2 regions of the Cupriavidus sp. CP313 genome follow, and region 1 is predicted to be linked to the other one. Evidence: riboswitches for the same ligand, from Rfam matches in the RefSeq annotation. Region 1 holds a riboswitch; the other holds the start of a gene.
What was found. A riboswitch is a leader RNA that binds a small molecule or an ion and turns the genes downstream of it on or off. The one in region 1 is predicted to bind glycine.

Region 1 (15,180 bases):
CAAGGTCATGTTCGATGCCGTCAACGCCGGCAACGGCCCGGTGCGCATCGCGCACGTGGTCCGCGACGCCGATCCCGACCCGCGCCGCGCGCTGGCGCAGGCGGTGTCGCTGGCCGATACCGACCGCGCCGAGCTGCTGTTCGGCCCGGGCGACCGGCTGTTGCCGGCGCTGGCCGCATCGGCCGAGCTGGGCCGGCGCGGCGTGCAGATCGTGGCGCCGCTGTCGGGCCTTGGGCTGGCGGCCGACAATGTCTGGTTCACCCGCGCCGACTACCAGGCCGAACTGGACGCGGCGGTACGCCAGTTGCGCAGCTATGGCCTGACCAGCATCGCGCTGGCCCTGGCGCCGGACTTCGCTGCCCCGTCACTGGCCCGGCTGGAGGCGCAGACCGGGACGCGCGCGGTGCCGCTCGAGGCCAATCCCGACGCCGCCGCCCGGCGCATCGCCGCCACCCGCCCGGGCGCGGTGATCGTGGCGGGCGATACCCTTGCCTACGCCGGGCTGGGCCGCGCGCTGGCGGTGCAGGGCTGGTACGGTTTCCTGGTCGGGCTGTCGTCGGTCAGCGCCACCGCCGCGCGCGAGATCCTGGGCGCTGGCTACAACGGGGGCATGGTGCTGACCCAGATCGCGCCCGGGCCGCAGCAGGCCACGCTGCGGGTGGTGAAGGAACACGTGGCGCGCATGAAGCAATACCTGGATGAGCCGCCGTCGCCGGCCACGCTAGCCGGCTATATCGGCGCGGCGTGGCTGGCGCGCGCACTGGCCGGCCTGCGCGGCAGCGGCGCGGCCGAAATGCGGCGGGCGCTGCAGGGGCGCGTGGACGTGGGCGATTTCCCGCTCGACTTCACGCACGGGCAGCGCGGCTCGCAGTACGTCACGCTGGCGGTGTCAGCCGCGCGGTAAGGACAGGCGCGCGCGCACGCCGCCTTCGGGGCGGTTGCTCAGGGTCAGCTCGCCGCCATGGCGCGCGGCAATGTCGGCCGCGATCGACAACCCCATGCCGACCCCGCCGGTGGCGCGGCTGCGCGAGGATTCGACGCGGTAGAACGGCTCGAGCACGCGCGGCAGCTCGTCGGGCGGGATGCCGGGGCCGTTGTCGCAGATGTCGATCAGCACGCGCTGCGGGCTGTCGGTCAGCACGATGCTGGCCGCGCCGGCGTAGCGCCGCGCATTTTCCACCAGGTTCACCACCGCGCGCCGCAGTTCGGACGGGCACGCCAGCAGCGGCTGCGCCTGGCCGCTGAGCGCGACCTCGTGGCCGGTCTCGGCGGCATCGTCGACCACCGCCTGCAGCAGCGCCAGCACATCCACACGCTGGCGCGGGCCACCGGCTTCGTCGCGGTCGCGCAGGTAGTACAGCGTGGCATCGATCAGGCCGTTCATCTCGGCCAGGTCCTGGCGCAGCCGGTAGCGCACGTCACGGACATCCGCGCTGTCCATGCGCTCGATGCGCAGGCTCATGCGCGTGAGCGGCGTGCGCAGGTCGTGCGACACCGCCGCCAGGAAACGCGATTGCTGCGCCAGCTGCGTGCGGATGCGCTGCTGCATATGGTTCAGCGCCTGCGCCGCGGCACGCGCTTCGGCCGGGCCGGCGCGCTCGTCCAGCGGCGCGGCGTGCACGTCCTGCGCCAGCCGGCCGGCACCGCTGGCCAGCTCCTGCACCGGGCGCGCCAGCAGGCGCGCGCCGGCCCACGAAGCGGCCACGATCGCCGCTACCTGGAACAGCAGGCCCAGGTGCGGCGGCCAGGGCCAGCGCGGCGGCGGCCGGGGCGGCATGCGTTCGGCGGGCACCCCGGCGGGCGCGCCTTCCGTCCGCGGCCCGGGCGGCCACGCCTCGGGCGGAGGCGGCGGCCCGCCGGGGCGGTCACGCAGCACGTGCTCGCTGCCCGGCCGCGGGAACAGGCTTTCGATCACGGTCATGCCAAGCAGGTGCATGGCCAGCATGATCGCAGCCATCACCACGAACAGCCGCACGAACATCGAATCATGGCGCGCCAGCCGGCCCATCGCGTTCATCCTTGCTGCGTGGCGGTAAAGACATAGCCCTCGCCGCGCACGGTGCGGATCAGCGTGGGGTCGCGCGGATCGTCGCGCAGCTTCTGGCGCAGCCGCGACACCAGCAGGTCGATGCTGCGGTCGAACACATCGAGGCCGCGGCCGCGCGCCTGGTTGATCAGCAGTTCGCGGTCGAGCACGCGGTTGGGCTGTTCGACAAAGGCCAGCAGCAGGCGGAATTCGGCATTGGACAGCGGCACCACCACCTCGTCGCGGTCGACCAGCTGGCGCAGCGTGGTGTTCAGGCGCCAGTCGCCGAAGCGCACCTCATGCCCGGAAGGCGCCGCGCCCTGGCGCGCGTCGGCGCCGTGGCCACGGATACGGCGCAGCACGGTGTGGATGCGCGCCACCAGTTCGCGCATCTCGAAGGGCTTGGTAACGTAGTCGTCGGCGCCAACTTCCAGCCCGACCACGCGGTCGGCCAACTCAGCGCGCGCGGTCAGCATGATGACCGCGACTTCGGTGCGCGCGCGCAGTTCGCGGCACAGCGCCAGGCCGTTTTCGCCGGGCAGCGACAGGTCAAGGATCACCAGGTCGTAGCGCGTGGCGGCCATCGCCTGCCGCATCTCGGCACCGCCCTCGACGCCATCGGCCTGCATGCCGAAGGTGGACAGGTAGTCGGCCAGCATGGCGCGGATCTGGGGATCGTCGTCGACGATCAGCAGGCGGATCGGGAGTGTGGGGGTGAATTCCATAAGCGAAGGGATCGGCATATGCCGGCAGCAGGGGCCGGTGCCGGGGGGCATGCGGTGCCCAACTTTACCAGCCCGCGATGCCCCCACTGTGCCGGCTTTGTATCAGCCCTGATACGCAGTCTTGCCGGCCAGCCGTCCTTTGTACGGGATTGCAATACGGGCCTGACCAAGTGCTCAAGCATTGGCATGCAGCCTTCCCTAGCATGGACCGGCATTGACCCGAGCCAACCGCGGGCATCGTGCGGCACGTTGCCACGACGGTGTCCGCCATCACAGGAGAACGCCATGCCATTTCCCCTTTCCCGCCTGCGCACCGCCGCTTCCCTGCTGGCGCTGTGCACCGTGTGCCTGCTGGCCACGCCGGCCAGCGCGCTGCAATCCGGCCCGCCGCCGACAGGGGCGATGCCGCCACCGCCCGCCGCGCCGGCATTCGCTGAGTCCCTGGGACTCAGTGCCGCGCAGGCCAGGCTCTGGCAGGCCGCACGCAGCGCCACGCGCGAAGCCGAGGCCCATGCACTGGAACTGCACGCGCGCCTGCTGCGCGAGACCGCCGACGAAACCCCCGACGCGCCGCTGCGGCCGCGCGCGCAGGCCATGGACCGACTGCACGATGCGCTGGAGCAGGACCGCCGCGCGGTGCGCGAACGCTGGCTGGCGCTCGACGACAGCCTCGACGCGGCCCAGCGCCGGCGCCTGCGCGCCGCGCCCGAAGCCGCGCGCTGGCTGGGCCTGCCGCCCGCGGGCGCGATGATGCCGCCGCCGGGCGGACCGCAGCGGTAGGTTCGCAGCCGCCGCAAAAAAACGCCCCCGTACGCTTCACGTGCCGGGGGCCGAATAACAGGGAAGTTCCGAACGAGAAGTCCGGCGCAGCAGGCAGACCGGGCGGGCCTGCCGCGGCGCCACCGGCGCAAACGGCGCGAGCAGCACAGCCGCCATACTAGGTACGCCTGCACCCGGCGTCTTGTCAGCCTGGTAGGCCTTTGTATCGGGACTGTAGCGCCCGTTCAGCCCGGGGCCGTCTTGCCGCCGGTTCCCAGCAGCGCCTTGAGCGCGCCGAGCCGGTCCTTGGGGCTCATCGCCGGGGTTTCATCCACCGGCGCAGGCGCTTCCTCCAGCTTCATCTCGCCGATAAAGCGCGAAGGCTGGCACGAGTAGGTCTCGCGCGCGCGCTTGCGCTTCTTGCACCAGCTGACATGCAGGCTGCGCTGGGCGCGGGTGATGCCGACATACATCAGCCGCCGCTCTTCCTCGATCTTCTCGTCGCTCATGTCCTCGTCTTCGCGGCAGTGCGGCAGGATGCCCTCTTCCACGCCGACCAGGAACACGTGCGGATACTCCAGCCCCTTGGACGCATGCAGCGTGGACAGCCGCACCGCGTCGGGATCTTCCTCGCGGCCTTCCAGCATGCTCATCAGCGCCACGGTCTGGGTCAGTTCGAGCAGGTTCTTGCCTTCGCTGCCGAAGCCGTCGGCATTGTCGAAACCGGTGGCTTCCTCGCCTTCCGCGCCTTCGGGCTTGGTGCCCTTGCGCTTGAGCCAGTCCAGAAATTCCAGCGTATTGGTCCAGCGCGACTGCGCCTGCCGTTCGTCAAAGGCGTCGTACAGGTAGGCCTCGTAGTGGATGCCTTCCATCAGGTCGTCCAGCACCACGGTGGCGGGATCCTTGGCCGCACGGTCGGCCAGCCGCACCATCGATTCGCAGAACACGCGCAGCGGCTCCAGCTGGCGCGGCTGCAGCTTGCCTTCGATGCCGCCCATCATCGCGGCCTCGAACAGCGACACCTTGGCCTGTCCCGCGAAGGTGCCCAGCACTTCCAGCGTGGTAGTGCCCACACCGCGGCGCGGCGTGGTGATGGCGCGGATAAAGGCGGGATCGTCGTCGGGGTTGGCAATCAGGCGCAGGTAGGCGCAGATGTCCTTGATCTCGGCCTTGTCGAAGAAGCTCTGGCCGCCCGACAGCACATAGGGAATCCGTTCGCGCCGCAGGATCTGCTCAAACAGCCGCGCCTGGTGGTTGCCGCGATACAGGATGGCGTAGTCGCGAAACTGCGCGCGGCGCTCGAACTTGTGCGCGGACAGGCGGAACACCACCGACTCGGCCTCGTGCTCCTCGTCGTTCATCGGGTGGATGGCGATGGGGTCACCCATGCCGTGCTCGCTCCACAGCTTCTTGTCGAACAGCTTGGGATTGTTGGCGATGACCGCGTTGGCCGCTTCCAGGATGCGCACGGTGGAGCGGTAGTTCTGCTCCAGCTTGATCACCTTCAGGTCCGGGAAATCGGTCTGCAGCCCGCGCAGGTTGTCCAGCGTGGCGCCGCGCCAGCCATAGATGGCCTGGTCGTCGTCGCCCACCGCGGTAAAGGCCGGCGCACGCAGGTGCGAGCCGCCCGCCAGCAGCTTGAGCAGCTGGTACTGGCAGGCGTTGGTGTCCTGGTATTCGTCGACCAGGAAGTAGCGCAGGCGGTTCTGCCACTTGAGTTGCACCGCTTCATTGCGCGCGAACAGCTCGGCCGGCAGGCGGATCAGGTCGTCGAAATCCACCGCCTGGTAGGCGTGCAGCGTCGCCACGTAGTTGCGGTAGACCAGCGCGGCCTGGTGCTCGTCGGCATTGGCGGCCTGCGCGATCGCTGCCTCCGGATCGACCATGCCGTTCTTCCACAGCGAGATCGTGCCCTGCACGCCGCGGATCAGCTTCTTGTCGGTGGTGCCCAGCTGCTCCTGGATCAGGCCGAAGCAGTCGTCCGAATCCATGATCGAGAACTGCGGCTTCAGGCCCACGTGCTCGGCCTCCATGCGCAGGATCTGCACCCCGAGCGAGTGGAAGGTACAGACCGTCAGCTGCTTGAGCGGGATGCGCTTGCCCTCGCGCGTGGTCTTGCCCTCCATCAGCTTGCCGATGCGCTCCTGCATCTCCTTGGCGGCCTTGTTGGTAAAGGTGACGGCGGCGATATGGCGCGGCTCGAAACCCTTGTCCTCGATCAGATGCGCGATCTTCTGCGTGATCACCCGGGTCTTGCCGGAGCCCGCCCCGGCCAGCACCAGGCAAGGGCCGTCCAGGTAGCGGACGGCTTCGGATTGGGCGGAGTTCAGGCCATGGGTCATGCGTGGGATGCGGTTGGAGGCAGGGAAATCAGCAGGAACAGCGGAAGGCCAGGCGGGACACGCCAGCACCCCAAAAACGGGCACGGCGGCAAAGCTGACGATGTTAACACGCTGGCCGCGGCAGGTCAGTCGGCGAAAACCGCGTTGACAGGGCCGGTTGTGTCACCGGCGTAACACTTCGTAAAGGCCGGAGCCAATCGCGCAACGCAACGCTCTAACTGGTATGTCCCCCGGCCTGCGCGGCGGGGGTGACATGCTTGAATCATCACATCGGAGCCAATAATGAAAACCCTGCAGACTTTGACCAAGGTGACCCTGATCGGCGCGACCGTTGCGGCCTTTGCCGGTTGCGCGGACATGACCCCGAAGCAGCGTAATACCGCCATTGGCGCGGGCGCGGGCGCCGTGGGCGGCGCCATCCTCACCGACGGCAGTGCGCTGGGTACGCTGGGTGGCGCGGCCGTGGGCGGCGTGATCGGTAACGTTGTCACCGACGACAAGAAGAAGTAAGCCGGACCGCCGCAGCGACAGGTACGGCAGGCTCCCCTGGCCGGTTTGACAAAGGCCGGGGCCTCCCGTACATTGCGCGCATCCGACCGGGAGAGCGCGCATCGCCTGCGCCGCCGAAGGGGTATCACCCGAAAACTCTCAGGCACCACGGACCGATCGGATCGGCATGCAATATGCACACGATGCATGCCGCACTCTGGAGAGCGGCACCCGCCATTCGTGGCGAGCGTGCCCACCGAAGGGGCGCACGAGGACGGGGTCCGGCAGGATCCGCCTTGTAATCTCTCAGGTATCGAGGACAGAGGGGTCATCCGCCGCAGCGGATTGCTACGCCACATTCAGGCGCGGCGAGCGTTGCGGCGGATGGCCCTTTTTTGTTTTCGCCAACCGAGATTGCCCCCGAGGATTCCATGACGCTCCAGGCCACGCCCCTCAACGCCATCCACCGCGCCCTCGGCGCCCGCATGGTTGATTTCGGCGGTTGGGACATGCCGGTCAACTACGGCTCCCAGATCGAAGAACACAATGCCGTGCGCACCGACGCCGGCATGTTCGACGTGTCGCACATGTGCGTGGTCGACCTCACCGGCGCCAATACCCGCAGCTTCCTGCGCGGCCTGCTGGCCAACAATGTCGACAAGCTGCAGACCCCGGGCAAGGCGCTCTACTCCTGCATGCTGGACGAGAAAGGCGGCGTGATCGACGACCTGATCGTCTACTTCTTTGCCGAAGACCGCTTCCGCCTGGTCGTCAACGCCAGCACCGCGCTGGGCGACATCGAATGGATCCGCGCGCGCAATGCCGCTACCGGCAGCGATGTGACCATCACGCCGCGCCGTGAGGATGTTGCGCCTGCAGGCGTGCAGCCTCTGGCGATCGTCGCCGTGCAGGGGCCCAACGCCCGTACCAAGGTGTGGAGCACCTTCCCCTCGACCCAGCCTTCGGACGCGCTCAAGCCCTTCAACGCCGCCGTGGTCCAGGACCCGGCCATCGGCGAGATCATGGTGGCGCGCACCGGCTACACCGGCGAAGACGGCTTCGAACTGGTGGTGCCGGCCGAAAACGTAGCCGCCGTCTGGGAAAAGCTGAACGCCGCCGGCGTGCGCCCGGCGGGCCTGGGCGCGCGCGACACGCTGCGCCTGGAAGCCGGCATGAACCTGTATGGCCAGGACATGGATATCAACACCTCGCCGCTGGATGCGGGCCTGGCCTGGACGGTGGACCTGCAGAGCGAGCGCGACTTCACCGGCAAGGCGGCACTGGCCGCGGCCGGTTCGCGCCAGCAATTCCTCGGCCTGATCCTGCGTGACAAAGGCGGCGTCCTGCGCGCCCACCAGAAAGTGATCACCCCGGCCGGTGACGGTGAAATCACCAGCGGCACCTTCAGCCCGTCGCTGTCTCAGTCCATCGCCTTTGCCCGCCTGCCGAAGGATGTCGCCGTGGGCGATACCGTGCAGGTGGAGATCCGCGACCGCAAACTCAACGCGACTGTGGTTAAACTGCCGTTTGTGCGTAATGGCAAGGCACTCGTGAGCTGAGGCTCATACCAACGGTCGCCCTCGCCTGCCGGCAGCTTCGCCGGGCAGGCATCACCCAACAAGAAACAGATCTGAATCCGGAGAACCTCCATGAATTTCCCCGCTGACCTCAAGTACACCGAGTCGCATGAGTGGGTACGCGTCGAAGCCGACGGCACGCTCACCATCGGCATCACCGACCACGCGCAGGACGCGCTGGGCGACATCGTCTTCCTGGAACTGCCCGAAGTGGGCAAGTCGGTTGGTGCCGGCGACGCGCTGGCAGTGGTGGAATCGGTGAAGGCCGCTTCCGACATCTACGCCCCGGTGGCCGGCGAAGTGATCGCCGTCAACGAGGCCGCCACGGCCGCCCCGGAGAGCGTCAACGCCGACGCCTTCGACGCGTGGCTGTTCAAGCTCAAGCCGGCCAACGGCGACGACGTCAACGGCCTGATGTCGGCCGACGCCTACAAGGCCAGCGTCGGCGCCTGACGCCGGCGGCGCCGGTCCCTGCCGCCTACGGGCGGACTGGCGGACCGGCCCCTGCAGACAGACGCGCGCCGTCCCGGCTGACCACCGGCCGGCGCGCACCCCACGAGGTTCTTGCCAATGAACGCCCCGCTTCCCATGAACGCCGCCCAAGTGAACCGGCCCACGCTGGCCGAACTGGAGGCGCGCGACGCCTTCGCCGCCCGCCATATCGGCCCCGATACCCCCGAGCAGCAGCACATGCTGAAGGTGCTTGGCTATGACAGCCGCGCCGCGCTGATCGACGCCGTCATCCCCGACGCCATCCGCCGCCGCGACGGCATGCCGATGGGCGAGTTCACCGAGCCGCTCAGCGAGGAAGCCGCGCTGGCAAGGCTGCGCGGCCTGGCAGGCAGGAACAAGGTGCTGAAGAGCTTTATCGGCCAGGGCTACTACAACACCGTCACGCCCGGCGTCATCCTGCGCAATATCTTCGAGAACCCGGCCTGGTACACCGCCTACACGCCTTACCAGCCGGAAATCTCGCAGGGCCGCCTGGAAGCGATGCTGAACTTCCAGCAGATGGTCACCGACCTGACCGGGCTGGATATCGCCAATGCGTCGATGCTGGATGAAGGCACTGCTGCAGCCGAAGCCATGACGCTGCTGCAGCGCGTGAACAAGCACGATTCGAACACCTTCTATGTGGCCGACGACGTGCTGCCGCAGACGCTGGAAGTGGTACGCACGCGCGCGCTGCCGATGGGCATCGAAGTCAAGGTCGGCCCCGCCGCCGATGCCGCCGCGGCCAACGCCTTCGGCGTGCTGCTGCAGTACCCGGGCGTGAATGGCGACGTCAACGACTACCGCGCCATCGCCGATGCCGTGCACGCCGCCGGCGGCCTGGTGGTGGCTGCCGCCGACCTGCTGGCGCTGACCCTGATTGCCGCACCCGGCGAATGGGGTGCCGACGTGGCCGTGGGCAACTCGCAGCGCTTCGGCGTGCCGCTGGGCTTCGGCGGCCCGCACGCCGGCTATATGGCGGTGAAGGACGCATTCAAGCGCTCGATGCCGGGCCGCCTGGTCGGCGTGACCATCGATGCGCAGGGCAACAAGGCCTATCGCCTGGCCCTGCAGACGCGTGAGCAGCATATCCGCCGCGAGAAGGCCACCTCGAACATCTGTACCGCGCAGGTGCTGCTGGCCGTGATGGCCTCGATGTATGCCGTCTACCATGGCCCGCAGGGCCTGAAGCGCATCGCGCAGCGCGTGCACCGCCTGGCCGCGACGCTGGCCGCCGGCCTGCAGGCACTGGGCTTCGCGCGCACCAACGCCAGCTTCTTCGACACGCTGACGCTGGAAACCGGCTTCAACACCGATGCGATCCATGCCGCAGCCACCGCGCGCGGCATCAACCTGCGCCATATCAGCGCCACGCGCGTCGGCATCTCGCTGGACGAGACCGCCACCCGCGCCGACGTGGTCGCGCTGTGGGAAGTCTTCACGCAAGGCAAGCCGCTGCCCGCCGAACTGGACTTCGACAAGCTCGAGGCCGTCGCGCAGGACGCCTTCCCGGCGGCGCTGGCACGCGCCAGCGAATACCTGACCCACCCGGTCTTCAACACGCACCACGCCGAGCACGAAATGCTGCGCTACCTGCGCATGCTGGCCGACAAGGACCTGGCGCTGGACCGCACCATGATCCCGCTGGGCTCGTGCACGATGAAGCTGAACGCCACCAGCGAGATGATCCCGGTGACGTGGCCCGAGTTCAGCCAGATCCACCCGTTCGCGCCGCTGGACCAGACCGTGGGCTACCGCGAGATGATTGACCAGCTCGAGGCCATGCTGTGCGCCGCCACCGGCTACGCCGCGGTCAGCCTGCAGCCCAACGCCGGCTCGCAGGGCGAGTACGCCGGCCTGCTGATCATCCACGCCTACCATGCCAGCCGTGGCGAAAGCCATCGCGACATCTGCCTGATCCCGTCGTCGGCGCACGGCACCAACCCGGCGTCGGCGCAGATGGCCGGCATGAAGGTGGTGGTGGTGGCCTGCGACGAGAACGGCAACGTTGACCTGCAAGACCTGGCGAAGAAGGCCGAGCAGCACAGCAGGAACCTGGCGGCGATCATGATCACCTACCCGTCCACGCACGGCGTGTTCGAGCAGGGCGTGCAGCAGATCTGCGAGATCGTGCACCAGCATGGCGGCCAGGTCTACGTGGACGGCGCCAACATGAACGCGATGGTCGGCACCGCCGCGCCGGGCCAGTTCGGCGGCGACGTGTCGCACCTGAACCTGCACAAGACTTTCTGCATCCCGCACGGCGGCGGCGGCCCGGGCGTGGGCCCGGTCGCGGTCGGTGCGCACCTGGCGGACTTCCTGCCCAACCAGGACAGCGTGGGCTACCGCCGCGACGACCGCGGCATCGGCGGCGTGTCGGCGGCACCGTTCGGCTCGGCCAGCATCCTACCGATCTCATGGATGTATATCGCGATGATGGGCTCGGCCGGCCTCACCGCCGCCACCGAGAATGCGATCCTGGCGGCCAACTACGTGGCCAAGCGCCTGGCGCCGTACTACCCGGTGCTGTACACGGGCCAGCACGACCTGGTCGCGCACGAGTGCATCCTGGACCTGCGCCCGCTGCAGAAGGACACCGGCATCAGCAATGAAGACGTGGCCAAGCGCCTGATGGACTACGGCTTCCACGCCCCGACCATGAGCTTCCCGGTGCCGGGCACGCTGATGATCGAGCCGACCGAGAGCGAGGCGCTGCACGAGCTGGACCGCTTTATCGATGCGATGATCGCGATCCGCCAGGAAATCGGCCGCGTCGCCGACGGCACCTTCGACCGCGACGACAACCCGCTCAAGCACGCGCCGCACACCGCCGCGGTCGTGACCGCCGACGAGTGGACCCACAAGTACACGCGCGAGGAAGCCGCTTACCCGGTGGCATCGCTGCGCACGCAGAAGTACTGGCCGCCGGTCGGCCGTGCCGATAACGTGTACGGTGACCGCAACCTGTTCTGCGCCTGCGTGCCGGTCAGCGATTACGTGGTGGACTGAGGCGTAGCGCCGCCGCAGCCGCGGCGGCCCGCCAACGAACTATGCTCGAGATGACGGGCATCGCGATGTCGTGGTGCCCGTCGCAGCCACGCCAACCCACCAAAAAGAGCCTCTTCAGGGCCATCCCATTGCTGGAGACATTCCGTGGCAGTCAGCGTCTTTGATCTGTTCAAGGTGGGCATCGGCCCGTCGAGCTCGCATACCGTGGGCCCGATGCGCGCGGCCCTGATGTTTGCGCAGGGGCTTGAGCGCGACGGCCTGCTGCCGCAGGTAGCCAGCGTGCGCGTGGAGTTGTACGGCTCGCTGGGCGCCACCGGCAAGGGCCACGGCACCGACAAGGGCGTGATCCTCGGCCTGATGGGCGAGGCCCCCGACACCATCGATCCCGATTCGATCGACACGCGCCTGGCCGCGCTGCGCGCGAGCCGCGAGCTGTCCTTGCTGGGCCAGCATATCGTGCGCTTCGTCGAGAAGGAGCACATCGCCTTCTACCGGCGCGAGGCCATGGCCGAGCACCCCAACGGCATGAAGTTCCATGCCTTCGACGCCAGCGGCGCATCGCTGCGCGAGGCGCGCTACCTGTCTGTCGGCGGCGGCTTCGTCGTGACCGCGGGCGCACCCAACACGCAGGTGCTCAATGCCGCGCAGCAGCTGCCACACCCGTTCCGCAGCGGCAAGGACATGCTGGAGATGGCCACCGCCAGCGGCAAGAGCATCGCGCGGCTGATGATGGAGAACGAGCTGACCTGGCGCAGCGAGGTGGAAGTCACCAGCGGCCTGCTGCATATCTGGGATGTGATGCAGGCGTGCGTCGCGCGCGGCTGCCGCACCGACGGCGAGCTGCCGGGGCCGTTCAGGGTCAAGCGCCGTGCGCCCGAACTGTTCCGCAGCCTGACCGAGCGCGCCGAGCGCACCCTGTCCGACCCGCTCTCGGTGATGGACTGGGTCAACCTGTACGCCATTGCCGTCAACGAAGAGAACGCCGCCGGCGGGCGCGTGGTCACCGCGCCGACCAATGGCGCGGCGGGCATTATCCCGGCGGTGCTGCACTACTACGACCGCTTCGTGCCCGGCGCCAACCAGCAGGGCGTGGTCGACTTCCTGCTGACCGCGGGCGCGATCGGCCTGCTGTACAAGCTCAATGCGTCGATCTCCGGCGCCGAAGTCGGCTGCCAGGGCGAGGTCGGCGTGGCCTGCTCGATGGCGGCCGGCGCGCTCGCCGCGGTGACGGGCGGAAGCCCCGCGCAGGTGGAGAACGCGGCCGAGATCGGCATGGAGCACAACCTCGGGCTGACCTGCGACCCGGTTGGCGGGCTGGTGCAGATCCCGTGTATCGAGCGCAACGCAATGGCCTCGGTCAAGGCGGTCAACGCGGCGCGCATGGCCTTGCGCGGCGACGGCACGCACTACGTGTCGCTCGATTCGGTGATCAAGACCATGCGCGAGACCGGCGCCGACATGAAGACCAAGTACAAGGAGACCGCGCGCGGCGGGCTGGCGGTGAATATCGTGGAATGCTAGGGGCAGCGCGGCGTATCATGGCGGCGTTCCCCGAACGAAAAACAAGAGGGCAGCCATGCAGACCTTCCACCAGCTGTTCGACGAGACCTCGTCCACCTTCACCTACCTGCTGATCGACGCCGCCACCGGGGACGCGCTGCTGATCGATCCGGTCGACCACCAGCTGGAACGCGACCTGGCGCTGCTGAATTCCACCGGCGCGCGGCTGGCCTGGGTCATCGAAACCCATGCCCATGCCGACCACATCACCTCGGCCGGCCACCTTGCGCTGCAGACCGGCGCGCACACTGCGGCGCCGTCCGGCTGCGATATCAAGCCCGCCCAGAAGCAGCTGATCGACGGCGATACTGTCGCCTTCGGCAAGCAGGTGCTGCGCGCCATCCATACACCCGGGCATACTGCCGGCAGCATGAGCTACCTGTGGGAAGAGCCCACGCCCGACGGCATGGTACGCCGCGTCTTCACCGGCGATGCCCTGCTGATCGACGGCTGCGGCCGCACCGACTTCCAGTCGGGCGACGCCGGCACGCTCTACGACAGCCTGACCAGGAAGCTGTTTGCGCTGCCCGACGACACGCAGGTCTATCCGGCCCACGACTACAAGGGCCGTACCTCGTCCACCATCGGCCAGGAGCGCGCCCACAACAGCCGCGTCGCCGGCCGCACGCGCGAAGAGTTCATCGAGATGATGCGCAACCTGAACCTGCCGCGCCCGAAGCTGATCGATGTCGCCGTGCCGGCCAACCAGCGCCTGGGCCTGCGCGACGGTGAAAGCGTGCCGCACGGCGCCTGAGGTTTTCCTAACGTTAGGAGTCTTTGCATGTCCACATACACCGCAGAGGTCCTGTGGCACCGCGACGGGCAGGATTTCGCCGGCAACCGCTACAGCCGCAGGCATGTGCTGCGCTTTGACGGCGGAGCGGAAGTCCCGGGATCGTCGTCGCCCCATGTGGTGCCATTGCCGATGTCGGATGCGAGCGCAGTCGATCCGGAGGAGATGTTTATCGCCTCGCTGTCGAGCTGCCACATGCTGTGGTTCTTGTCGCTGGCGGCGAAGCAACGCTTCGTCGTCGACCGCTACCTCGATGCGGCCACTGGTGTGATGGCAAAGAACGCGGACGGGCAGATGGCGATGACCGTGGTGACGCTGCGCCCGCAGGTGACGTTTGGCGGCGAGCGCGAGCCCACGCGCGAAGCGCTCGATGCCCTGCACCACGCCGCGCATGACGCCTGCTTTATCGCCAACTCGGTCAGGACCGAGGTGCGCTGCGAACCGGTGTTCGCCGGCGCGTAGCCGCCTTGCCATGGCTGCCATCATTCCGGCACCGGCACTGCTGGTGTCGCCGCGGACCACGCCGGTTCGGCACGGCCTGCTGCGCTGGCTGGCCGCCGGTTTAGTCCTGCTTGCAGGGGCCTTCATGCTGCAGGATCACTTCCTCTACTTCCCCGACAAGGCGACGGTCGATGACATGGTCGCGCCCGGGCTGCGCGCCTGGCCGGGGCCGCAGGACTTTCGCGGACTGGTAGCCGAGCCGGCCGGATCCGCGCGTGCCACCGCCATGGTCTTTCACGGCAACGCCGGTCACGCCGGGCATCGCGACTACTACGCCAGCGCGCTGACGAAGCTGGGCCTTCGCGTGATCCTGGCCGAGTATCCGGCGTACGGACCGCGCACGGGCGCGCTCGGCGAGCGCAGCTTCGTGGATGACGCGGAGCAATCCATTGCGCTGGCCCGGCGCCAGTTCGGCGGCCCACTGCTGCTGATCGGCGAGTCGCTGGGCGCGGGCGTGGCCGCAGCGGCCGCGGCGCGCCAGCGAGAGAGCGTCGCCGGCGTGCTGCTGATCACGCCGTGGGACAAGCTTGCGCATATTGCCTCGCATCACTATCCCTGGCTGCCGGCCGGCTGGGTGCTGCGCGACCGCTACGACAGCGCGGCCAACCTGGAAGGCTTCGGCCGCCCGGTGATGGTCGCGGTCGCCGAACGCGACACCATCGTGCCGGCACGCTTCGGCCAGGCGCTCTATGCGTCGCTGGGCGAACCCCGGCGGCTGGCGGTGATCGACGGCGCCGGGCATAACGACTGGACCGGGCATGTCGATACGGCCTGGTGGCAGGAAGCGGTCGCGTTCCTGCTGTCCCCGCCACCAACCACAAACAAATAACATCAGGCCGTCAAAACGCTGATTTGACTTACCCCTGCAGGCCGCAAATACTGACCTTCACAGAACGGCGCGCCACTT
Region 2 (15,180 bases), on a different contig from region 1:
AGCGCGTGGTCGCGCGCGTTGGGCGGGAACACATGGCGCCACAGCGCCAGCATCTTGCCGTCGGGCGTGGGCGACAGCGCGATGCGGCAGCATTCGCACGACTGGTCGGCGATCTTGTAGTCGCCCTGGAAGGTCTTGCCCTGGTCGGCCGAGACCGCGTAGTAGACCGCGGCGCCGGCATACGGCTGCTTGCGCGCCTCGGCGGCAACCACGTCGCGCTTGTCGATCCAGCTGACAAAGACGCGCCCGGCGTTGTCCACCGCGATGGCGTCGAAGCGGTGCGCGATCTGGTCGCGGTTGGCATGCACCGTCAGCGGTTCGGCGAAGGATTTGCCGCCGTCGGTGGAACGCGCAAAGCGGATAAAGCCGGTCCACGGCGTGGGCAGCGGCTGGGTCCAGGTGACGAAGATCTCGCCGTCGCGCCCGGTGGCGACCTTGGGCCGGCTTTCATGATCGGCGGCGACTGCTTCCGGCGTGCTGTTGACATGCTGCGCCGGCCCGAAGCTGCGGCCATGATCGCTCGACGCCCGCACGGCAACATAGGGGCCGTCCTTGTAGGCGATCCACAGTTTGCCGTCCCGATCGAAGGCGGCGCCGGTGCCCAGCTCGCTCATCTTTGCGGCCTTGGCCTGCCCGCCGTGGCCGCTGTGATCGCCGTGCGTTTGCGCGGTCGCGGCCAGCGCGGCACAGGCCATCATCAGCCCGGCAACGATCAAGCGGAAACCGGGGCGAACGCCTTGCATGGTTGTGGTCAGCCTGTTCACGTGCTCAGAAGGAGAGTTTCGCCTCGGCGTAGAACGTCCGGCCCGGATACGGGTGGTAGACGTAGTAGCGCTGGTCGGTGAGGTTGTCGATGCCAAGCCCGAGGCGCACGTTCTTCGCGGGCCTGTACGTCACCTTGACGTCAAAGGTCAGGAAGCTGCTGGTGCCGCCGAAGGTGTCGGGATTGACGTCGGAATTGTCGAGCGTATTGTACTGCCGCCCCGAATAGGTCATGGCCAGCGTGCCGGCCCAGGCCGGCGTGATGCGATAGGTGCCCATCAGGTTGGCGCGCCACTTGGGGATGCGGTAGAAATACTTGCCCACCGAGGCCGGGTTGTTGGCGTTCTCAAGCGTCTTCGAATGGTTGTAGGCCCCGCTGGCCGACAGGTCGAAGCCGCTGACGAAGACATCGCGCGCGTCATAGGCCAGCTCGATGCCGCGGGTGCGCACGCGGTCGACGTTCTGGAAACTGGTGACGGTCGGGAATACCGTGGTGTTGGTCTGGCTGACCAGGGCATCGCGGATATCGTCCTCATACACCGAGACCCGGAAGTACGACGAATCCACTGTACGCTCGAAGGTCAGGTCCTTCGAGAACGATCGCTCGGGCCGCAGGTTGGGATCGTTGTTGATCAGCGCGGTCCCGGTGATGCGGCCCTGGAACAGCTCGCTGACAGTCGGGTAGCGATAGGCCTGGCCCAGCGACAAGCGGCCCAGCCAGTCCTGCCCGAAGGCCTTCTCCAGCGCCAGCTTGGGCGACCAGTTGGATTCGCTGCGCACCGGGTAGCCGATATCCACGCCGGGCTGGCTGCGGCTGCCGTCATAGGCGCGCCAGTGTTCGTAGCGCACGCCGGGGATCAGCTTCCAGTCCTCGGCGAAGTACCAGGCGTCCTGCGCATAGAGCGCCTGGGTCTCGGTCTTGCCGGCAAAGGCGTTGTTGAAGGCGGTGATGGTGGCCGCCTGCCAGTCCGAGGTGTTGTAGGTGGTGTTGCTCAGCCGGTAGTTGTCGTAGTGATAGCCGAACGTGACCCAGTGCCCGCCCTGCAGCTGCTGCGGGCGGTAGTCGGCCTTCAGGTCGAGCGTGCGCCAGCCGGTGCCGTCACCATAGGTCACCGTGCCCGGCCCGCTGCCGACGGTGTTGGCGCTGCGGCTGATGTCCTTGCTGACGTCGAACAGCGACGCCACGCCCGAGAAATTCCAGCCGGTCTCGTTGCGCGTGCGCAGCGACAGACCATAGAGCCAGCGCGCGTCCTCGCCGTTGCTCGGGGCAAAGGCGTTGGCGGGAATCACATAGCGATAGCCGCCGATATTCACATTACCGCTCGACACCGCATTGCCATTGGCATCGCGCAGGTAGCTGCCCGTGGCGCTGGAGCGGTCCTGTTGCCAGTAGGCGGCAGTGAACTGCGCCTGCAGGGTATTGGTGATGTCGTAGCCGAGCTTGAGCTTGAGCTGGTCCTGCACCGTGTGCGTGACGCCCTCGCTGTTCACGCCCATCACCACGCGGTCGCGGCCGGTCTGGTCCTGGTCGAAGTAGGCGCCGGTGACCGGCTTGTCGGCAGAAGTGGCGCGGGCTGTGGAGCGCGCCGCGGTATAGAAGCTCAGCGGCTGGCTCTTGCTGTCCTGCCGGTCCACGCTGACCAGCCACGAGAACGGGCCGACGCGGTCGCCCACATAGGCGTTGGCGTGGACTCCGTTGAAGTTGTCGTGCGTGCCATACAGGCTGAAGCGCTGCGTGAACAGCTGCACGCTGGCATCGCCCTCGAACTTCTCCGGCGTGCGCGTGGTGATCAGCACCGTCGCGCCCAGCGAGTTGCCGGGATACAGCGCCGAATACGGGCCGTACAGCACGTCCATGCGCTCGATTTCGGCGCTGTTGACCAGCGACCAGCGCGGCGGGAAGCTGAAGTCCGAACCCAGCAGGTTGGACAGCAGCAGGCCGTCCGCATAGACCAGCCCGCGCGCCGACTGGCGCGAACTGGTGCTGCGCACCGAGATGATCGAGTTCATATCGCCGATGAAGCGCTTGCGTACGGCGAGGTTGGGCGCGTATTTGAGGGCGTCTTCCGTGTTCACCACATTGAAGTCGGCCATGCGGCGGCTGCTGATGCCGTAGGCCGGCGAGGGCGTGTTGGGCGCTATGGCCGGCGTCTCGCCGCGCTCCGACTTGGCCGAGACCACCACCTCCTGCAGCGGCTCGGGCGCGTCCACCACCTGGGCGGCGGCGACGGCGGGGCCCATCAGTACCGCCGAAACGGCCAGTGCAATGCGATTTTTCTTCACTGGAAAACCTTGTTGTCGTCTTTTTTGGCTCACCCCACCTGAGCGCAGCATACGGCGCTTCTCCCCGAGAGCGAGCGCTGACATTTTATGGGGCACAGGGACGCAGGCCGATGCGACATAGCGACGCGGGCGGCAGGCCGCCTAAGCGTTAACCCGCATATCCAACGTCGAGCCTTGTCACTACATTGCCCCGATTGGCCTCAAGCCAATGTGATGCAGGGAGAGACTGTCGCGGCGCCCGCCGCGGACAGCGCCGAAGGAGCAACCGCCCCGGAAACTCTCAGGCAAAAGGACCGGCATCACCAGTCAGTGCACTCTGAAGAATGCCGGACGCTATCGTCCGCCGGCATACCGAAGGAGCAAGCGCGCCCCGCCCTGGCGGCCGGGTGTCGTGAATCTCTCAGGTCCAGAACAGAGGGGGCGTCCGCCACGCATATTGCGTCCGGGCTCCCACCATCGACGTTCCTGGAACCTGCAGATCATGAAATCAATCGCTGTCATCGGCGGTGGCATCACGGGTGTCACCACGGCCTACGCGCTGGCCCGGCGCGGATTCTCCGTCACGCTGTTCGAACGGCACCGCTATGCCGCCATGGAGACCTCGTTCGCCAATGGCGGACAGCTATCGGCCTCCAACGCCGAGGTCTGGACCCACTGGTCGACCATCGTCAAGGGCATGAAGTGGATGCTGCGCAACGACGCCCCGCTGCTGGTCAATCCCCGGCCGAGCTGGCACAAGCTGTCGTGGTTCGCCGAGTTCATCGCCGCGATCCCCCACTACCGCCGCAACACCATCGAGACCGCGCGCCTGGCCATCGCCGCGCGCGAGCACCTGTTCGCCTGGGCGGCGCAGGAAGGCATTGATTTCGACCTGAAGAAGGAAGGCATCCTCCATATCTACCGCGACAAGGCCGGCTTCGAGCAGGCCGGCCGGGTCTCGGCGCTGCTGGCGCAGGGCGGGCTGGAGCGGCGCGCCGTGACGCCCGAGGAGATGCGCGCGATCGAGCCGACGCTGGCCGGGTCGTACTACGGCGGCTACTTCACCGAGAGCGATTCCACCGGCGACATCCACAAGTTCACCAGCGGCCTGGCCGCGGCCATCGATCGGCTGGGCGTGCGCTGCCTGTACGGCCAGGACGTGCGGGCGGTGAAGACCGACGGCAGGCGCGCCACCGTGACCGTGCAGGACGGCGCCGACACGGCCAGCTCCACCTTCGACGGCGCCGTGATCTGCGCCGGCACCGCCAGCCGCGCGCTGGCCGCGGGGCTGGGCGACCGCGTCAACATCTATCCGGTCAAGGGCTATTCGATCACGGTCAACCTGACCGACGAAGCCAGCCGCGCCGCAGCACCGGTGGTGAGCCTGCTCGACGACGAAACCAAGCTGGTCACCAGCCGCCTGGGCGACGACCGCTTCCGCGTGGCCGGCACCGCCGAGTTCAACGGCTACAACCGCGATATCCGCGCCGACCGCATCCGCCCGCTGGTGGAATGGGTGCAGCAGTGCTTCCCCGGCGTCAGCACGCGCAGCGTGGTGCCTTGGGCCGGGCTGCGGCCGATGATGCCGGATATGCTGCCGCGCGTGGGGCGCGGGAGGGCGGCATGCATCTTCTACAACACTGGGCATGGGCACCTGGGGTGGACTTTGTCGGCGGTGACGGCGGATATGGTGGCGGGGGTCGTTGACCAGCATCTCGGCGCGAAGGTGGCAGTCGCGCCGCGTGCGTCGCTGGCATTGGCCAAGGCCTGAGCCTGGGTGCGGGGGTGTCTTCTCCCCTCTCCCATTTGTGGGATAGGGGCCACCGTGCTCGAACAGCGCCGCGCCATGATGGAAGCATGGGGCGGCGCATGTATAGGCTTGAAAAATAGTGGATGTGATGCCCTATCTTCGCCCGGATGAATATCCAAGCCATCCACCAATTAATGAGGCTGCGACCATAGACACGAACCAGCCAACAAAGAACAGATTCGCTGCATGCTGATTCGTGTCGAACAAACTTCCTGTCCCGCGCAAAACTACAACGCCGAAGAGATATAACCCGCCCCAAGCAGCAAGCGTAGCCAGGACAGCGCCCGTAATAGCGCCGATGACTGCTCTCAGTTTCTTCATATTACGGGGAAGAAAATAATTGTCTTCGAGTTGCGAAAAATCTTCTTGGTTTTCGTGTCTTGCATCATTGATCCTCGGTCGGAAATAGCTTGCTTTCCGAATGCCATTGAGCCGAAATCGGCGGTGGGGATCAATCAGACATGGCCTAAATTTTGGGATGATTCTTCAAAAAGATTTGCATGCCGGCCGGGCGGCCTGAAGCCTATTGTTCACGGGACGACCGCGACCGGCCTCCTGGTTGTGGAGCGCTCGGTGCGGCAGCCGCACGCTCGGCCTGCGCCCGGCTGCGCGAGCGGCGTGCGGGCTTCCAGCCCCATCCTGTAGGCCGCGTCGAGTGAGACATGCCCTCTCCCCCGGCCCCTCCCGTAAGCGCGAGAGGGGAGAAACCCCATGGACGGTTTTCGACTCACCCGGGGCGTCGCCCCAGACTGCCCACGATCCCCTTGCGGAAGGTCAGCACACACACGATGAAGATGATGCCCGTCACCATCGACACCGATTCACCGAGCCCGTTGAACCAGTCGATGCCCGTCACGGCCGCAAGGTAGCTGCCCAGTTCGCCCAGCTTGTTCTCCAGCGCGATCACAACAAACGCGCCGACGATCGGGCCGGTGAGTGTGCCGAGCCCCCCTAGCAGCGTCATCAGGATCACCATGCCGGACATCGACCAGTGCACGTCAGTCAGCGTCTCGAAGCCCAGCACCAGCGCCTTGACCGAGCCGGCCAGCCCCGACAGCGCCGCCGACAGCACGAAGGCGGTCAGCTTGACGCGGTCGACGTCATAGCCCAGCGAGATCGCGCGCGGCTCGTTCTCCTTGATCGCCTTCAGGATCTGGCCGAACGGCGAATGCACCGTGCGCACGATCAGCGCAAAGGCGGCGACGATGATCGCCAGCGCCACGTAATACAGCGTCAGGTCGTCCGACAGCGGCAGCACCCCGAACAGCTTGCCGCGCGGAATGCCCTGCAGGCCGTCCTCGCCGCCGGTGAACGGCGCCTGCAGGCAGATAAAGAACAGCATCTGCGCCAGCGCCAGCGTGATCATCGAGAAGTAGATGCCCTGCCGGCGGATGGCCAGCGAGCCCACCACATAGCCGATCAGCGCGCCCGCAGCGGTACCCAGGATCAGGCCGATTTCCGGGGTCACGCCCCAGACCTTCATGGCATGGCCGGCGGCATAGCCAGCGCCGCCGAAGAAGGCCGCGTGGCCGAACGACAGCAACCCGGTATAGCCGATCAGCAGGTTGAAGGCGCACGCGAACAGCGCGAAGCACAGCACCTTGAGCACGAACACCGGATACGCACCGGCCAGCGGCGCGGCCAGCAGGCACACCAGCACCACGCCGTACATCACCTGCTTTGGCAGGCGCCCCGCCACCTGCTGCTGCCGCATGCCGATTGCGGCGATAGATTGTCCGCTCATCACTTCTCCTTTCCGAACAGCCCTGCCGGGCGCAACAACAGCACCACCACCATGATGACGAAGACAACGGTGGAAGATGCTTCCGGATACAACACCTTGGCCAGCCCTTCGATCACGCCCAGCCCCAGCCCGGTCAGGATCGCGCCCATGATCGAGCCCATGCCGCCGATCACCACCACCGCGAACACGACGATGATCAGGTTCTGACCCATCAGCGGCGACACCTGCATGACCGGCGCCGCCAGCACCCCGGCAAACGCGGCCAGCGCCACGCCGAAGCCGTAGGTCAGCGTCACCATCCGCGGCACGTTGACGCCGAACGCCTCGACCACCTTGGCGTTCTCAGTGCCGGCGCGCAGGTAGGCGCCCAGCTTGGTCTTCTCGATCACGTACCAGGTGGCAAAGCACGCCGTCAGCGACGCCATCACGACCCACACGCGGTAATTGGGCAAGCGCATGAAGCCGAGGTCGGAGGCGCCCTGCAGCGCCTCGGGCGGTGCATAGGGCAGCCCGGACACGCCATAGACCGAGCGGAAGATGCCTTCGATCACCAGCGTGATGCCCAGTGTCAGCAGCAGGCCGTAGATATGGTCGAGCTTGTAGATCCAGCGCAGCATGGTCTTCTCGATCACCACGCCCAGCGCGGCCACCACCAGCGGCGACAGCAGCAGCATCGCCCAGTAGCTGAGCCCCGCATAGGTCATGCCGGCGCACGCCAGCACCGCACCCAGCATGAAGAGCGCACCGTGCGCGAAGTTGATGACGTTCAGCAGCCCGAAGATCACCGCCAGGCCCAGGCTCAGCATGGCGTAGAAGGCGCCGTTGACGAGCCCGAGCAACAACTGCGACAGCAGCGCCGGGAGCGGGATTTCAAACAGATTCATGAGTCGCTCCTTATACGCCCAGCAGTTCATGCAGCACCGGCATCCTGGCCTGCAGCTCACTGGCCGCGAAGCGCTCGACGATGCTGCCGTGCTCCATCACGTAGAAGCGGTCCGCCAGCGGCGCGGCAAAGCGGAAGTTCTGCTCCACCATCACCACCGTGTACCCCTTCTGCTTGAGCATCAGGATCATGCGCGCAAGCGCCTGCACGATCACCGGTGCCAACCCTTCCGAGATTTCATCGAGCAGCAGCAGGTTCGCGCCGGTGCGCAGGATGCGCCCGACCGCCAGCATCTGCTGCTCGCCGCCGGAAAGACGCGTGCCCTGGCTCTGGCGGCGCTCCTTCAGGTTCGGGAACATCTCGTAGAGTTCGGTCTCGCTCATGCCCTTGCTGGTGTCGGCGCCCTTCAGCACCGGCGGCAGCATCAGGTTTTCTTCGCATGAGAGGCTGGAGAAGATCGCCCGCTCCTCGGGGCAATAGCCAATGCCGTAGTGCGCGATCTTGTGCGTGGGCAGGCCGATGGTCTCGTGGCCATTGACCTTGATCGAGCCCTTGCGCGCGCCGGTCAGTCCCATGATCGCGCGCAGCGTGGTGGTGCGGCCAGCGCCGTTGCGGCCCAGCAGCGTGACCACTTCGCCGCGGTTCACGGTCAGGTCCACGCCATGCAGGATGTGCGATTCGCCGTACCAGGCGTGCAGGTCCTTGATCTCGAGCGCGGGTGTGTTGGATGTCGTCATGTGTCGTTCCCCCGGGCCGTCTCAGTGCGCGCCCTGCAGTTCCGCGTCGACGGTGCCCATGTAGGCCTCCATCACGCGCGGATCCTTGGACACTTCCGCATACGGGCCTTCGGCCAGGATCGCGCCACGCTGCAGCACGGTGATCTTGTCGGCGATCGACGAGACCACGCTCATGTTGTGCTCCACCATCAGGATGGTGCGGCCCGCCGAGACCTTCCTGATCAGCTGCGTGACGCGGTCCACGTCTTCATGGCCCATGCCCTGCGTGGGTTCATCGAGTAGCATCAGCTCGGGCTCCATCGCCAGCGTGGTGGCAATCTCCAGCGCGCGCTTGCGGCCGTACGGCAGGTTCACCGTCAGCGTCTGCGCGAACTCGGTCAGGCCGACCTGTTCGAGCAGCTCCATGGCGCGGTCATTGAGCACGTCCAGCGAGCGCTCGCTGCGCCAGAACTGGTACGCCGTGCCAAGTTGCCGCTGCAGCCCGATGCGCACGTTTTCCATCACCGTCAGGTGCGGGAACACCGCCGAGATCTGGAACGAACGGATCACGCCGCGCCGCGCGATCTGCGCGGGCTTTTCACGGGTGATGTCGATGCCGTTGAAAAGGATGGTGCCGGTGGTCGGCTCCAGGAACTTGGTGAGCAGGTTGAAGCAAGTCGTCTTGCCGGCGCCGTTAGGGCCGATCAACGCATGGATCGACCCGCGGCGCACCTGTAGGTTGACGTCGCTCACCGCGGTAAAACCGCGGAAGGCCTTGCCGAGGTTGCGGGTCTCTAGTATCAGGTCGTGGTGCATGGCCGTGACTCCGTGGCGCTGCCTTGTCGGTTGGGATGGCGCGGCATGCTCAGCCCGCCACGGGCAGCGCAGCGACCGCGTACGCGTGGCGCAGCGTGCGCCCCAGCACCGGGTCTTCCAGCTCGATCTCGAAGCGATCGGCCGGGCGGATGCCGCCGATCGCGGGCAGCGTTCCGCACAGCATGGCCGAGCCTTCGCCAAAGTCGCCGCCATGCCCGCTGAAGCGCTGCAGCAGGTCCGCCGGGGAGCGCATGGCGGTCACCGGGCCTTCCTGGTACAGCACACGCTCGCCGTCGATGGTGGCGTAGGAGCGCAGCACCAGCTGGTCCCAGTGGCCTTCCACCTCGGAAAGGCGCCACAAGGCCGACGCACAGGGCTTCTCGCACATCTGCTTGGACACGGTGATGCCGTAGGTCTCGGCTTCGCGGTCGGTATGGTCAGAGGCAATGCCCACCAGGATGTCATCGCCGTCACGGACCAGCAGGAACTCGGCTTCGCCGCTGCTGGCCTCGCCGCTGACCTGGATCTCCGGTGCCGGGCCCAGGCGTTGCGCAGCCACACGGTAGAACACCGGGGTATAGGGCGGGCGCTTCACGCCCAGTTCTTCCAGTTCCCGGATGTGGGCTTCCATGGCTTCGACGTCGCGGCCGGTCCAGCCCGCCACGATGAGCTGGTGGATGGTGACGGTGCGTTGCGACTTGCCTTGGCGGGTGTCGAGTTCAAAGGTAAGGGTCTTCATGATCGCTTGCTCTCTGCTATGGGGTGGAGCGCCGGCTGGAATGCCGGCCTCGGTGAGGGATATGGGCTTACTTCCTGACCAGGGGGCAAGTGCTTGCGCTGAGCGGGCGGAACGCCTCGCTCGCGGGGATCACGGACTTGATCTTGTAGTAGTCCCAGGGACGCTTGGACTCCTGCGGGCGCTTCACTTCGACCAGGTACATGTCGTGCACCATCAGGCCATCGGCGCGGATCGTGCCGTTCTTCGCGAAGAAGTCATTGACCGGGGTCTCGCGCATGCGCGCCAGCACGGCATCGCTGTCGTCGGTGCGCGCGGCCTGGATCGCCTTCAGGTAGTGCGTGGTCGACGAATACACACCGGCATGCACCAGGGTCGGCATGCGCCCGGTCTTGTCGAAGAAGCGTTGCGACCAGGCGCGCGTGGCGTCGTCGCGGTCCCAGTAGAACGATGTCGTCAGCGTCATGCCCTGCGCGGCTTGCAGCCCCAGGCTGTGGATATCGCTGATAAACATGTGCAGCCCGGCCAGCTTCTGCTTGCCCGCGGTGTTGATGCCGAAGTCCGCGGCGGTCTTGATCGCATTGACCGTGTCTGCGCCTGCGTTGGCCAGGCCGATCACCTTCGCGCCCGAGGACTGTCCCTGCAGCAGGTAGGACGACAGGTCGGCGGAGTTGATCGGATGCCTGGCCTTGCCCTTCAGGGTGCCGCCGACACTGGACAGGGCCTCGGTGCCGTCCTTCTCCAGCGATGCGCCCAAGGCGTAGTCGACCGTCAGGAAGTACCAGCTGTTGTCGCCGCGCCGGGCCAGCGCCTTGACCGTGTTGGCGGCAAAGGCGTAGGTGTCGTACGAGTACTGGATGGTGTAGGGCGAGCAGTCTTCATTGCTCAGGCGCGTGGTACCGGCACCGCTGGCGATGACGATCTTGTGCTTGAGCTTGCCCAGGTTGGATACCGCCAGCGCGACCGAGGACGGCAGGGCGTCCTGGATCACGTCGACCTTCTGGTTGTCAAACCAGCCGCGCGCCAGCGTGGCGGCGACATCGGTCTTGTTCTGGTGGTCGGCGCTGACCACCTGGATGGGGGCGCCCAGCACCTTGCCGCCGAAATCGTCCACGGCCATCTGCGCGGCAACCACCGAGCCCTTGCCGCCGATATCGGAGAAGATCGACGACATGTCGGTCAGCACACCGATCTTGACCACGCCGTCGCTGATGGGGGCCGGGTCGGCTGCGGAAGCAGTCGCCGCGAACAGGGTGGCGCAGGCCAGTACGGCGGCGCCGGTACGGATATCAGGCATTGTTGTCTCCACTGTAGTTATGGGTACTTCTGTACTGCTGCGGGGGCTCAGCCCCGTTCGTGCCGCAATGCCGCCTCGATGCCCATGCCGATGGCCAGCAGCCTGCGGTCGGACAGGTGGCGCCCGAACAGCATCAGGCCCACCGGCGCGTCGCCCAGGCGATGGCACGGGACCGACAGCGCGCACAGGTCGAGCATGTTGGCGATGGCCGGGTTGCGCAGCAGCAGCCGGTTGGTGCTGAAGAAGGCTTCGTCGTCGTCCAGGTCCGCGATGCGCGGCGCCACGACCGGCACGGTGGGCAGGACCACGGCATCGAAGCCAGCCAGCTCGGCATCGGCCTGCCGGCACAGCTCGCCCCGGCGCTGCAGCATGCGCAGGTAGTCGGCGGCACGCTGCCCGTCAGCCAGCCGGATGCGCGACAGCACGCGCGGGTCATAGCGATCGGCCTGCTCAGCCAGCAGGCTGCCGTGCCAGGCACTGGCTTCCGCGGCGACCAGGCCGCCGTTCGCGCCGATGCCGGCCAGCTGGTCCCAGCTGTCGAAGCTCACGTCCTGCAGCAGCGCGCCCGCCGCCGACAGCCGGCGCAGCGTGCGGCTGAAGACCTCGGCCACCTCGTCCGACATGCCTTCCAGCACCAGGCCGGTGGGCACCGCCAGGCGCAGCCCGGCCAGCGGCGCCGGCCCCGCGGGCGGCGCCTCGCCCGCCATCACTGCATCAATGGCGGCGCAGCACGCCACGGTGTTGGCCAGGCAGCCCACCGAGTCATAGCTGGGCGACAGCGGCACCGTGCCCTGCAGCGGCACGCGGCGCGCGGTGGGCTTGAAGCCAGCGATGCCGCACAACGCCGCCGGGATCCGGCACGAACCGCCGGTGTCCGAGCCGATCGCGGCCAGGGCCATGCCGTCGGTCACCGAGACCGCAGCGCCTGACGACGAGCCGCCCGGAATGCGGCCGGCTTGCCGGTCGTAGGGATTGCGTGGCGTGCCGTAGTGCGGATTGATGCCGACGCCCGAGTAGGCGAACTCGGTCATATTGGTGCGTCCGACAAACACCGCCCCCGCCGCACGCAGCCGCGCAATGGCCGGTGCATCGGCGCTGGCGGCACGCTCCGGCAGCACGCGGGCGCCGGCGCGGGTCACGTCGCCCTGCACGTCGAACAGGTCCTTCACGGACACCGGCACGCCCGCCAGCGGGCCGGCCACGCCTTGCTCGCGCAGCATGTCGCACGCCTGGGCCTGCTTGCGCGCGGCCATGCTGACGCCATGCGGAAAGGCGCGCGCGCCCTCGCCGCCGGGGTTGCAGATACGTTCGACGCACGCCGCCAGCAAGGACTGCGCGTTGGCGCTGCCCGCGGCAAGCTGGCGCTGTGCGGTTGCGATGGTCGCTTCCATGATCAGGCCGGGTCGTAGTAGTGGATCTCCAGCAGCATGCAGCCGCCGTCGGACTTGAACGGGCCGTGGAAGGCGCCGGGCGGGCGGCAGGCGTAGGTGTTGGGGACGAAGGCTTCGCCGCCCTTGCCATTGGCGTCGTTGCCGACGGTCAGGTCGCCGCTGAGCAGATAGACCTCTTCCCAGTACTCATGCACGAAGGGCGAGGTGGTGAACACGCCGGGCTGGAAGCGCAGCAGGCGGGTACGGCTGCCGCTGCGGCCGCCCTCGTCCAGCGAGCCGGACAGGATCTTCTGCTGGATGCCCGACGGATAGCCGTGGGGGACCTCCCAGCCGGACTCCAGGTCCAGGGTGTGGAACTCGTCGTGAAGTTTGGTGATTGCCATGTCGATCTCCGTAGTCGATGCAGGAAGTGGGAACGGTGCGGGAAGTCAGGCGGCCTGCGGCAGCTTGGCCAGTTCGCTTTCAAGGGAATAGCTGCCGAGCATGTTGTCGACCAGGCCGGATGCGTTCTGCCAGTCGTAGGTGCGGTAGGCATGGCCCTTGGTGACAAAGGTGGCGCCGGCGTAGAACATCTCGTACTGGTTGTGGCGCGACGCAAACTCGGAGCCGACCGCGTCCCAGGCGAGCTTGAAGAACTTTACGCGCTCTTCCGGGCTGCACACCGGCGACTTCTGCGTCTTGGCGATGATCCCGGCGAGCGACGGATTGGCGAAATCCTCGATGCTCGACGGCAGCATGATCATGCCGCCGCCGGCCAGCTCGCGCAGCGTGGCCAGCACCTTGCCGTAGAGCTGCTGGGTCACCACCTGCGAGCCGTACAGCATGCTGCGGTCCGGCACGAAGTAGCCGTGCTTGCCGACCTGGCCCTTGGCTTCCATGCCGTAGACCCAGGCCTCGACCATGCCCGCCTCGGCGGCCAGCTGGCCCAGCATTTCCCTGACCTGCGGGAAGCTGTTGGTGCCGTTGATCTCGGTGATGCGGTGCGCCAGGCCCACCAGGAAGCGCAGCTTCACCATCAGCCGCACCTGGCACTGGTAGTTCTGGTAGACGTGCGCCGGCGTGGCGTGGAATTGCTTTGCACACAGGCTCACGTCGCCCGCGACGAAGATGCGCTCCCACGGCACCTTGACGTCGTCGAAGTAAAGCACCGCGTCGTTCTCGTCGAAACGGCTCGCCAGCGGGTTGTCGAACACCGAGGTGGCATTGGCTTCATACGACTTGCGCGACATCACCTTCAGCCCCTTGGTGTTCATCGGCACCGCGAAGGACAGCGCATACATCTCGTCGCCCTCGCGCAGCGGCTGGATGCAGCTGCAGAAGACCTCGTTGGCCATGATGCCGCTGGTGGCCAGCATCTTGGCGCCGCGCACGGTGATGCCCTCCGCGTCCTGATCGACGATGCCCACCGCCAGGTACTTGTCTTCCTGCTCGTGCGCGGACTTGGACTGGTTGGCCTGCGGGTTGACGATCACATAGGTGAGGAACAGGTCGTTGTCGCGGGCATAGCGGTAGTAGTCGCGCAGTGCGCCGGCACGGGCCGGGTCGGCCTGCTCGAAAACATCGATGCCCATGTACATGCCCGAGATGCACGAGGCCACGTGGTCGGGCGAGCGGCCCATGAAGCCGTAGTGCAACTCGGTCCAGGCTTCCAGCATCTGGCGGCGTTCGACCAGTTCGTTGTAGCTGGCCGGCAGCTCCCAGATCCGGCTGACGCGCCGGTCGGTGCCCACTGGCTGGAAGGTCATCTTGTCGATATTGCCGGGCTGCGCCTGGAAGTCATAGAGGTTGGCGTAGCTGCGGATCGAGTTGCGGAAGGCCGGGTGGCTGGTGACGTCCGTCACCCGCTTGCCGTCCAGGTACACCTCGCGGCCATCGCGCAGCATGGCAATGTGCTGGTTACCGGTCTTGATCATGTCGTTCTCCTGTGCTGACTGTCTGTTCTTGTGGATTCAGGCGGCGGCCGGACTGTCTTCCAGTGCCCGGTACTTGCCGCCAAAGAAGATGAGGGGCCGGCCGTCCTGGCGGGCCTGGTGACGGACCACCCGCCCGATAAAGATCACGTGGTCGCCGCCGTCGTGCTGGGCATAGGGCTCGCACTCGAAGGTGGCCAGCGCGTCCGGCAGCAGCACATGGTTGTCCCCGTCGCGCTTGCTGAAATCGATGCCCTCCCACTTGCCGGAATTGGCCCTGGCAAAGCGGTTCGAGATATCCTGCTGCGCCTCGGCCAGCACGTTGACGGCATAGCGCCGCGCGGTGCGCAGGTCGCCCAGGCTCAGGCAGCGGCGGTCCACCGAGAACAGCACCAGCGGCGGGTCCAGCGATACCGAATTGAACGACGCCACCGTGATACCGACCGGCAGCCCTTCTTCGCGCGGCGCGGTAATCACGGCAACGCCTGTTGCAAACATCGCCAACGCATTCCTGAAGCGGCGTTGCGCTTCTGCGTCCGCTTCGGCGTCCGCTTTGACGCCCTGACCAACAGATGACTCAGCCATCACGACTCCTACGCAAGTGTTCTCACCAACCAGTTACTTTGTTTATTTATCTTTGTAACTTAGGTTTTATTGAATGCTAGAAAACAACGCTATTCAAGTTGGTGGAAACCCTAGAGTGCGGAGCCGGACAGCCCCCGAGGCGACTCGATGAAGTCCGGAAACCCTTGCTGGACAAGGTTTTCCGGCTAGCGGACAGGTGGCGCCACGCGGCCGGAATTGCAGCTGTCCGCGCGTCAAGCAACCCTACCGGCAGCATGGCGCCGCCGCG

Region 2: it holds a riboswitch for glycine, as region 1 does, so the genes downstream of both, ACW4E8_RS10630 (D-amino acid dehydrogenase) here and gcvT (glycine cleavage system aminomethyltransferase GcvT) in region 1, are expected to answer to the same signal.

The regions. Positions count from the first base shown of each region.
Region 1 is NZ_JBSVZB010000019.1:100,994-116,173, forward strand. It holds gene ACW4E8_RS24335 (ABC transporter substrate-binding protein) at 1-904, shown strand, start outside; gene ACW4E8_RS24340 (sensor histidine kinase) at 890-2,017, opposite strand; gene ACW4E8_RS24345 (response regulator) at 2,014-2,751, opposite strand; gene ACW4E8_RS24350 (hypothetical protein) at 3,037-3,531, shown strand; gene ACW4E8_RS24355 (UvrD-helicase domain-containing protein) at 3,756-5,852, opposite strand; gene ACW4E8_RS24360 (glycine zipper 2TM domain-containing protein) at 6,135-6,362, shown strand; glycine riboswitch at 6,440-6,527, shown strand; glycine riboswitch at 6,549-6,674, shown strand; gene gcvT (glycine cleavage system aminomethyltransferase GcvT) at 6,773-7,900, shown strand; gene gcvH (glycine cleavage system protein GcvH) at 7,991-8,371, shown strand; gene gcvP (aminomethyl-transferring glycine dehydrogenase) at 8,489-11,419, shown strand; gene ACW4E8_RS24380 (L-serine ammonia-lyase) at 11,564-12,940, shown strand; gene ACW4E8_RS24385 (MBL fold metallo-hydrolase) at 12,996-13,733, shown strand; gene ACW4E8_RS24390 (OsmC family protein) at 13,761-14,234, shown strand; gene ACW4E8_RS24395 (alpha/beta hydrolase) at 14,245-15,102, shown strand.
Region 2 is NZ_JBSVZB010000006.1:38,371-53,550, reverse strand. It holds gene ACW4E8_RS10640 (sialidase family protein) at 1-743, opposite strand, end outside; gene ACW4E8_RS10635 (TonB-dependent receptor) at 769-3,096, opposite strand; glycine riboswitch at 3,253-3,351, shown strand; glycine riboswitch at 3,352-3,470, shown strand; gene ACW4E8_RS10630 (D-amino acid dehydrogenase) at 3,482-4,795, shown strand; gene ACW4E8_RS10625 (branched-chain amino acid ABC transporter permease) at 5,562-6,506, opposite strand; gene ACW4E8_RS10620 (branched-chain amino acid ABC transporter permease) at 6,578-7,462, opposite strand; gene ACW4E8_RS10615 (ABC transporter ATP-binding protein) at 7,473-8,198, opposite strand; gene ACW4E8_RS10610 (ABC transporter ATP-binding protein) at 8,220-8,993, opposite strand; gene ACW4E8_RS10605 (DUF2848 domain-containing protein) at 9,043-9,732, opposite strand; gene ACW4E8_RS10600 (ABC transporter substrate-binding protein) at 9,800-11,026, opposite strand; gene ACW4E8_RS10595 (amidase) at 11,074-12,417, opposite strand; gene ACW4E8_RS10590 (cupin domain-containing protein) at 12,420-12,800, opposite strand; gene ACW4E8_RS10585 (4-hydroxyphenylacetate 3-hydroxylase family protein) at 12,846-14,330, opposite strand; gene ACW4E8_RS10580 (flavin reductase family protein) at 14,367-14,912, opposite strand.